2 regions of the Enterobacter sp. I4 genome follow, and region 1 is predicted to be linked to the other one. Evidence: predicted binding sites of a transcription regulator. Region 1 holds the regulator's gene; the other holds the start of a gene.
What was found. The regulator PurR, encoded in region 1, represses purine synthesis genes. The targets are predictions, from matches to a motif close to CANGCAAACGTTTGCNTG.
Positions count from the first base shown of each region.

Region 2: a site for PurR is predicted at 1,779-1,796, ahead of MOQ06_RS13055 (nucleoside-specific channel-forming protein Tsx). Genes of this name have one in related genera too.

Region 1 covers NZ_JALBUO010000001.1:2,499,578-2,504,307, reverse strand. The annotation lists gene punC (purine nucleoside transporter PunC) at 1-426, opposite strand, end outside; gene punR (DNA-binding transcriptional activator PunR) at 540-1,451, shown strand; gene purR (HTH-type transcriptional repressor PurR) at 1,469-2,494, opposite strand; gene MOQ06_RS11850 (YnhF family membrane protein) at 2,792-2,881, shown strand; gene MOQ06_RS11845 (MFS transporter) at 3,042-4,208, shown strand; gene sodB (superoxide dismutase [Fe]) at 4,246-4,730, opposite strand, start outside.
Region 2 covers NZ_JALBUO010000002.1:148,030-152,759, forward strand. The annotation lists gene ribD (bifunctional diaminohydroxyphosphoribosylaminopyrimidine deaminase/5-amino-6-(5-phosphoribosylamino)uracil reductase RibD) at 1-519, opposite strand, end outside; gene nrdR (transcriptional regulator NrdR) at 524-973, opposite strand; gene MOQ06_RS13050 (DUF3251 domain-containing protein) at 1,126-1,665, shown strand; gene MOQ06_RS13055 (nucleoside-specific channel-forming protein Tsx) at 1,935-2,819, shown strand; gene MOQ06_RS13060 (YafY family protein) at 2,920-3,600, opposite strand; gene MOQ06_RS13065 (VOC family protein) at 3,615-3,980, opposite strand; gene secF (protein translocase subunit SecF) at 4,123-4,730, opposite strand, start outside.

The DNA of each region.
Region 1 (4,730 bases):
CGACAGGCCAACCAGCGGCATAATGGTGGCGAAAATACGGTTAGTGCGCGAGGCCGGATAATAGTCGGTAACCAGCGCCTGCCACGTGACCGCTGCGGCGCAGACCCCGACTGCCTGAATGAAGCGCAGCGCCAGTAGCCAGGCGGCATCGCGAACCCACAGCATGCCCAGACAGCCAACGGCAAATATCGCCAGCCCCAGCAACAGAACGGGCTTACGGCCAAAACGATCCGACAGCGGTCCCCATAGCAGCTGCGCAAAAGCGAAGCCTGCGAGGAACAGGCTCAGGCTGGCGCTGATGGCGGCGGCAGGGGTTTGCAAATCTTCCTGCATCGCGGCGAACGCGGGCAGATACATGTCGGTCGCCAGAAAGCCCAGCACGCTTAAGCCGCCGAGCCAGACTAAAAATCCTTTCCTGGGTTGCACTATTTATTCTCCTGAGGAGGCAGGTGTACGTTGCCGCAGAGTGTAGGGAGTGCAAAGCGGCTTGTGAAACGCTAATATTTGGCGAGTGCATTCAAAAATTTTGCAGGCAGAAAATGTGGTCAGATTATTCCCTTGAAGTGGTCGATGCCGTGGCCCGTAACGGCAGCTTTACCGGTGCCGCGCAGGAGCTGCACCGCGTTCCCTCGGCAATCAGCTATACGGTGCGGCAGCTGGAAGAGTGGCTCGCGGTCCCGCTGTTCGAGCGGCGCCATCGCGACGTTGAACTGACGCCCGCCGGGGCGTGGTTTTTGAAAGAAGGGCGGTCTGTTATCAAAAAAATGCAGATCACCCGCGAGCAGTGCCAGCAGATCGCTAACGGCTGGCGCGGACACCTTTCCATTGCGGTGGATAACATCGTTAAGCCGGAGCGTACCCGGCAGATGATCGTCGATTTTTATCGCCATTTTTCCGACGTTGAGCTGCGCGTTTCGCAGGAAGTGTTCAACGGGGTCTGGGATGCGCTGGCGGACGGCCGGGCAGAGATGGCGATAGGCGCCACGCAGGCCATCCCGGTTGGCGGGCGCTATGCGTTTCGCGACATGGGCATGCTGAGCTGGACTTGCGTCGTGGCGCGCGATCACCCGCTGGCGGCGATGGAGGGGCCGCTGAGTGACGACACGTTACGCAACTGGCCGTCGCTGGTGCTGGAGGATACCTCCCGTTCGCTGCCCAAGCGCATTACCTGGCTGCTGGACAATCAGCGCCGGGTAGTCGCGCCGGACTGGGAGTCGTCAGCCACCTGCCTGAGCGCGGGGCTGTGCGTTGGGATGGTGCCGGTACACGTTGCGCGTCCGCGCATCGACACGGGGGAGTGGGTGGCCCTGACGCTGGAAAATCCCTTCCCGGACGCAGCCTGCTGTCTGACCTGGCAGCAAAATGACGTATCGCCCGCGATGGCCTGGCTGCTGGATTATCTGGGAGACAGCGAAACGCTGAACCGGGAGTGGTTACGGGGACCAGCGTAGCTGGCCCCGAGAAATGATTAACGACGGTAGTCGCGGAACGGGCCGTCCGCAACGGAGCGGCGTTCAATCAGGCGCGGGTGGACTTCAATGGACTGGGACTGTTCACGCTTGTTGACGATCCTGTCCATCAGCATATTGAAGGCCGTTTCACCCAGAGAGTCTTTCGGCTGGTGAATGGTGGTCAGCGCCGGGGTGAAGAAGCGGGCGTTGCGCACGTTATCATAGCCGATCACCGAAATGTCCTGCGGCACGCGCAGGCCCAGCTCGTCCGCCGCACAGAGCGCGCCCATCGCCATGATGTCGCCGCCGCAGAACACCGCGGTAGGGCGATGCTGCTGGGAAACGATCTGCTGCATGGCGCGGTAGCCGGACTCCGGCTCGAAGTCGCCCTGCACGATCCAGTTTTCCGGCACGACGATCATCGCTTCTTCCATCGCCTTCATAAAACCGGCCAGGCGGCCAGCGCCGGTGTTGCGCTCCAGCGGGCCCGGGATCACGCCAATTTCGCGGTGACCGCGTTCCACCAGGTAACGACCCGCCATGTAACCGCCTTCGAAGGCGTTATCAATCACCGAATCGGTGAAATCGGCGCGCGCTTCGCCCCAGTCCATCACCACCATTGGAATGTGGCGATACTCTTCCAGCATGGAAAGGACCGACTCAGGGTATTCAGAACACATCACCAGCAGGCCGTCCACGCGCTTTTGCGCCATCATCGACAGGTAAGCGCGCTGTTTCTCAATGTTGTTCCACGCGTTGCCCAGAATCAGGGTGTAGCCTTTCTGGAAGCAGTTTTTCTCAACGGCTTCGATGATTTCAGCAAAGTAGGCCGCTTCACTGCTGGTAGCCAGCAGGCCAATCGATTTCGTGTGATTAACCTTCAGGCTGCGCGCAACGGCACTCGGCGAGTAGTGCAGTTCTTTGATCGCTGCCCACACGGCATTACGCGTCTCTTCTGCGACGAAACGCGTTTTGTTAATAACATGTGATACGGTTGTAGTGGAAACGTTTGCGCGTTTTGCTACGTCTTTAATTGTTGCCATTAAATGTCACTCCAGACCATATCCTAAGCTCCTGAAAAACTTGAAGGTAAACGTTTGCCTTCTCTCACCCTTATTACGCAATCTTGAGTTGCGACACGCCGGGAAAACGACACAGGACGTCAGGAGGGGGTCAATGGCCGGTACGCTAATAAATTTAGCGTGGAATTTTGTCCTATCTTGATGAAAAGGGGAAGAGGTAAAGTGGATATCCGCTTAAATCCTGGAAGATTTTTGACCTGAACTGTGTAAAAATGAGCAGGCTCACTTTTCGTAGGGTGAATAAAAGGAGAAAAATTGATGAGTACCGATCTTAAGTTTTCGCTGTTTACCACCATTGTTGTTCTTGCTCTTATCGTTGCGGGTGGTTTAACCGCTGCGCTGCACTGATTCAGACGGGGGAGAGCTTTCTCCCTCGCTTTGTGCGATTGTTACCCCTCCGGCAAAAATCTTTTGCCAAAATGTTAACTTCTCATTTTTTGTGATTGATGTCATGCTTTTGACTTCTTAATTCTGTGTCGCGTTATGGCACGGTTTCCGGAGTTCATTCATGAAAATCAATTTTCCACTGCTGGCCCTGGCGATTGGCGCTTTTGGGATTGGCACCACTGAGTTTTCCCCAATGGGGTTATTGCCTGTTATAGCCCGGGGCGTGGACGTCTCAATCCCTGCGGCCGGTATGTTAATCAGCGCCTACGCGGTTGGCGTGATGGTAGGGGCGCCGCTGATGACGCTGCTGCTTTCGCACCGCGCGCGCCGCAATGCGCTGATTTTCCTGATGGCGATTTTCACCCTGGGGAACGTGCTTTCCGCGATTTCACCGGATTACACCACCCTGATGCTCTCACGCATTTTGACCAGCCTTAACCACGGCGCGTTCTTCGGGCTGGGATCGGTTGTGGCCGCCAGCGTGGTGCCAAAACATAAGCAGGCCAGCGCGGTGGCCACTATGTTTATGGGGCTGACCATCGCCAATATCGGCGGCGTGCCCGCAGCCACCTGGCTGGGTGAGACGATCGGCTGGCGTATGTCTTTCCTCGCAACCGCGGCGCTCGGCGTAATTGCGATGGTGGCGCTGTTCTTCTCTCTGCCGAAAGGGAGCGCCGGTGAGCGTCCGGAAGTGCGTAAAGAGCTGGCTGTGCTGATGCGTCCTCAGGTGCTTTCTGCGCTGCTCACCACGGTGCTGGGAGCAGGGGCGATGTTTACGCTCTACACCTATATCTCCCCGGTGCTGCACGATATCACCCACGCGACGCCGGTATTTATTACCGCGATGCTGGTGCTGATTGGCGTGGGCTTCTCCATCGGTAACTATCTTGGCGGGAAGCTGGCGGACCGCTCCGTCAGCGGGACGCTGAAGGGTTTCTTAACCCTGCTGATTGCGATCATGATTGCGATCCCGTGGCTGGCGCGTAACGAAGTGGGTGCCGCAATTGCCATGGTGGTGTGGGGCGCAGCGACTTTTGCCGTGGTACCGCCGCTGCAGATGCGCGTAATGCGCGTCGCGCACGAGGCTCCTGGGCTCTCTTCTTCGGTCAATATCGGTGCGTTTAACCTCGGCAATGCGCTGGGCGCGGCTGCCGGCGGGGCGGTCATTTCCGGGGGGCTGGGCTACAGCTTCGTTCCGGTGATGGGCGCAATCATTGCCGCACTCGGCCTGCTGCTGGTGCTGATGTCCGGTCGCAAACAGCCTGAAGCAGCGTGCACCGCTGAATAAACAAAAACGCAGAAGGGTCTCCCCTTCTGCGTGTCTCTTACGCGGCGAAGTTCTTCGCAACAAACTCCCAGTTAACCAGTGCCCAGAAGTGCTCCAGGTAGTTAGGACGCGCGTTACGGTAATCGATGTAGTAAGCGTGTTCCCACACGTCCACGGTCATCAGCGGCGTTGCGCTGGTGGTGAGCGGGGTGCCTGCATTTGAGGTGGAAACGATAGCCAGTTTTCCATCGGCCTCCTTCACCAGCCAGGTCCAGCCGGAGCCGAAGTTTTTAACCGCGGCGTCGGTAAACTTCGCCTTGAACTCGGCGAAGCTGCCGAATGCGGCGTTAATGGCTTCGGCCAGCTCGCCGGCTGGCTCTCCGCCAGCATTGGGTGCCAGGCAGTGCCAGTAGAACGTATGGTTCCACACCTGAGCGGCGTTGTTGAATACGCCACCGTCTGAGCTGCGCACGATCTCTTCCAGCGTTTTGCCTTCAAAATCGGTGCCCTTGATCAGGTTATTCAGGTTGGTGACATAGGTCT
Region 2 (4,730 bases), on a different contig from region 1:
CGATGTGATCCACTGGCTTTCACCGTTCGCCATCGCCGTACGGCCGTCCAGCGACGCGCCAAGCTTCAGCTGGATAAACGGGAAGCCGGTGCGCATACGCTTCAGGAAGCCTTTGTTGATCGCTTCCGCATCCTGCATCATCAGGCCGTGACTGACGTCGATCCCTTCCTGCTGCAGGCGATACAGGCCGCGCCCCGCCACCTGCGGGTTAGGATCCTGCATGGCGGCAACCACGCGCGAGACGCCAGCCGCAATCAGCGCTTCGCAGCACGGCGGCGTGCGCCCGTGGTGGCTGCACGGCTCAAGCGTAACGTAGGCCGTTGCGCCACGCGCTTTTTCTCCCGCCATGCGCAGGGCATGAACTTCGGCATGCGGCTCGCCCGCGCGGTAGTGAAAACCTTCCCCTACGATCTCGCCATTGTTCACAATAACGCACCCAACATTCGGGTTAGGGTGAGTGGTAAACCGACCGCGCTGCGCCAGCTTCATGGCTCGCGCCATGTACATCTCGTCCTGCATGGTCTTAATCCTGTAAGCGGGCGATCTCTTCGCCAAACTCTTTGATATCTTCAAAGCTACGGTAAACCGAGGCGAAGCGGATATAGGCGACTTTATCGAGCTTTTTCAGCTGCTCCATCACCAGATTACCGATCATTTTGCTCGGCACTTCGCGCTCGCCCAGCCCCCGCAGATAAGATTTAATATGGTTTAGCGCCATTTCGACGTCATCGGAGCTAACAGGCCGCTTCTCCAGCGCCTTGAGCATTCCGCTGCGCAATTTCTCTTCGTTGAACGGCTCGCGCACATCGTTACTTTTTACCACACGTGGCATCACCAGCTCTGCCACCTCGAAGGTGGTAAAACGCTCGTTGCACACCAGACACTGCCGACGACGGCGCACGGAAGACCCTTCGCCTACAAGACGTGAGTCGATGACTTTGGTATCCACAGCGGAGCAAAATGGGCAATGCATACGATGTCCCTGTTATCTGGTTAACTGATTTCTATTTTACCCTGAACTGGCCCGACAACAAAGGAAGAGCTTTTTGAGACAAAGGATCTATGCCTGAGCGCACTATCCTGTCTACCATTGCAACAATCTGTGATTTCAAGGAATTAAACGCAATGACAAGACGTTACCTGAAAATAGTGCTGCTGGGGAGCCTCTTCACGCTAAGCGCCTGCGCACAGCAAAGTGAAGTCCGCGAGATGAAACAGAGCGTGAATACGCTGAACGTAGCGATGGACAAGCTCAACAAGGAAACGGTGAAGATAACCCAGCAGAACGCGCTCAACGCGAAATCCAGCAACGGCGTTTATTTATTGCCAGGCGCAAATACGCCGGCCCGACTCAACAGCCAGATTGGCATGCTTAAAATGTCTCTGGTGAACGTTGCAGCCAACGCGGATGGTACGCGCGCAACACTGCGTATCCAGGGGGAGTCCAACGATCCGCTCCCGGCCTTTAGCGGCACCGTCGAGTGGGGGCAGATCCAGGGCACCACCGAAGATTACCAGGAAGTGAACGTGAAGAACCAGCTCTTCACCGCCCCGGCAAGCACCCTGGCGCCTAGCGACGTCGATATCCCCGTTCAGCTGAGCGGCCTCACTCCGGAACAGTTAGGCTTTATCCGCATTCACGATATTCAGCCCGCCGCGCAATAACCTCAGATCCGCAGCGGAGTGCAATGTCACTCCGCTAACATTTACACTCCGCAAAGATTGGCAACATAAATGATTGCCGCTACAATCCCGCCCGTCTAAAGTACGCAAACGTGAACGCAATCGATTACGTATGTGAGAGATATGTGAAACAACACATATTTTTGTGAGCAGGGATTCCTATAATAGGCTCCGCAGAAACACGAAATATTTAGAAACGCAATTCGCGCATTTTTCACTCCCGGAAGGGAATTTCAATCAGTGGCATGATTATGAAAAAAACATTACTCGCAGCCGGTGCAGTTCTGGCACTCTCCTCCTCTTTCGCCGCTAACGCAGCGGAGAATAACAAGCCAGAATACGTATCCGACTGGTGGCATCAGAGCGTTAACGTTGTAGGCAGCTATCACACCCGTTTCGGACCGCAGATCCGTAACGATACCTACCTGGAGTACGAAGCCTTCGCCAAGAAAGACTGGTTTGATTTCTATGGCTACATGGATGCGCCGGTATTCTTCGGTGGTAACACCGACGCGAAAGGTATCTGGAACCACGGTTCTCCGCTGTTCATGGAGATCGAACCGCGCTTCTCCATCGACAAACTGACCGGTACCAGCCTGGCGTTTGGTCCGTTCAAAGAGTGGTATTTCGCGAACAACTATATCTACGATATGGGCCGCAATAAGTCCGGTCGCCAGAGCACCTGGTATATGGGTCTGGGCACCGACGTTGATACCGGCCTGCCAATGAGCCTGTCCCTGAACGTGTATGCAAAATACCAGTGGCAGAACTACGGCGCAGCGAACGAAAACGAGTGGGATGGCTACCGTTTCAAGGTGAAATATTTCGTGCCAATCACCCAGCTGTGGGGCGGCAACCTGAGCTACATTGGCTTCACCAACTTTGACTGGGGCTCAGACCTGGGCGACAACGATTTCCGTGACCTGAACGGTAAGAAAGCGCGTACCAACGACTCCATCGCCTCCAGCCACATCCTGGCGCTGAACTACGATCACTGGCACTACTCTGTTGTTGCGCGTTACTGGCACAACGGTGGTCAGTGGAACGACGATGCGAGCCTGAACTTCGGCAACGGCGACTTCAGCGTTCGTTCTACCGGCTGGGGTGGTTACCTGGTCGTGGGTTACAACTTCTAACCCGTGCAGTATTGCGCCCTCGCCTCTTCCACGGGAGAGGGCGCAAGCACAAAAAACGGCAACATCGTTGCCGTTTTGCTTTTACCTCGCCACCCGGCTTTTACTGCTTAACCTTGCGCAAAAAATCCGCCAGCGACCTGTCCGCGCTTTCGCTAAACCGTCTTTCCGTCTGCGCAATATTAAGGCATCTGTCGAGACGGAAGCAGCGATAGTCATTGCGCCGCTCGCACCACGCGGCCAGCAGCCAGTGCTCGCCCCAAAAGAACAGCCCCAGCGGCTGAACCTCACGCCGGCTTAACTGCCCGGCCTCATCACGATAGTGCAGCGCCAGCACGCGCTGAGCGGAGATGGCCTGGTGAATCAGGTCGAAGCCGCTACGCGAGTGCTGCTGTAGCGCAATTTCCGGGGCATAAATCCGCGTCTGTTCGGCCCTGCGGCGACACTCCTCCGGCAGGATCGCCAGCACTTTTTCCTGCGCCGACTCAAGCTCTCGCGACAGTAACTCCCCGCCCCAGGTCTTGAGCAGACGGATCGCCACCATTAGCGCCTCGGACTCCTTGTTGGTCAGCATTAGCGGCGGCAAATCAAAGCCCGACATCAGGCGATATCCGCTTCCCGCCTCGCCTTCTACCGGTACGCCAGACAGCGACAGGTCGCGGATATCGCGGTAAATCGTGCGTCCAGATACGCCCAGCCTTTCTGCCAGATGCGCCGCCGTTGTCAGTCTCCTGCCCCGCAGGATTTGCACAATCTGAAATAAACGGTCAGCGCGTCGGGTCATCGTGTTTGTTGCTCTCAGGCCGGTTGATGAAGGCCGACGCGATTGCCTTCGCTGTCGGTAAACAGGGCGATAGTGCCAATACCGTCTGGCAATTCCAGCGGGCCAAACACGCACTCGCCGCCCGCGGAAGCGATACGATCGAGCGTGGCCGCCAGGCTGTCAGTGTGCAGATAAATAATAGCGCCCTGAGAGGACGGCGTAATACCATCAAATTTTGCCAGCGCGCCGCCGGTGGCGGGATCCTCATGCGGGAAAATCGCCAGTTCCGCCACGTCCATCTTTTCGCGACGCAGCGCAACCTGCATCACCGGCTCGTAGAATTTGATGGCGCGGTCCATGTCGACGACGGGAATTTCAAACCAGTTAATCACACTTTTCATACTTCCTCCTGCCTGCTGTTAGGGTTCAGAGGGAGTCTACGCCAGGGCTCCTGACAGCATACTGTCAGGAGTATTTATCCGGTTAAGGTAAAAAAAATCCCGGCCAACAGGCCGGGATTTCGATACCGCATAAGACGTTGCCTTACGGCAGAATTGACGGCTGATCCGCCCCTTCTTTCTCGACCTTCTGCTGGATCAGATGCTCGCGCTTCATGCCCAGCTTCAGCGCCAGCGCGGACGCCACGTAGATAGATGAGGCCGTACCGATAGAAACACCGATCAGCATGGTCAGCGAGAAGCCTTCCAGCACCGGGCCACCGAACAGGAACAGCATCAGGATCACCATCAACGTGGTGCCGGAGGTGATCAACGTACGGTGCAGCGTCTGGGTCAACGACACGTTAAAGATTTCGTACGGCGTACCGCGACGGATCTTACGGAAGTTTTCACGAATACGGTCAGATACCACGATGCTGTCGTTCAGTGAGTAACCGATAACGGACATCAGGGATGCCACAATCGTCAGGTCAATCTCAATGTGGAACAGGGACAGTATGCCCATGGTAATGACCACGTCGTGCGCCAGGGCGATAACCACGCCTGCCGCCAGTCGCCACTCAAAGCGGAAACCGACGTAAATCAGGATCGAGATCAGCGCCACCAGCAGCGCCATCGCACCGGTCTGCGCCAGGTCTGCACCGACGCTCGGGCCGACAAACTCGATACGCTTAACCGTTGCATCCTGGCTGG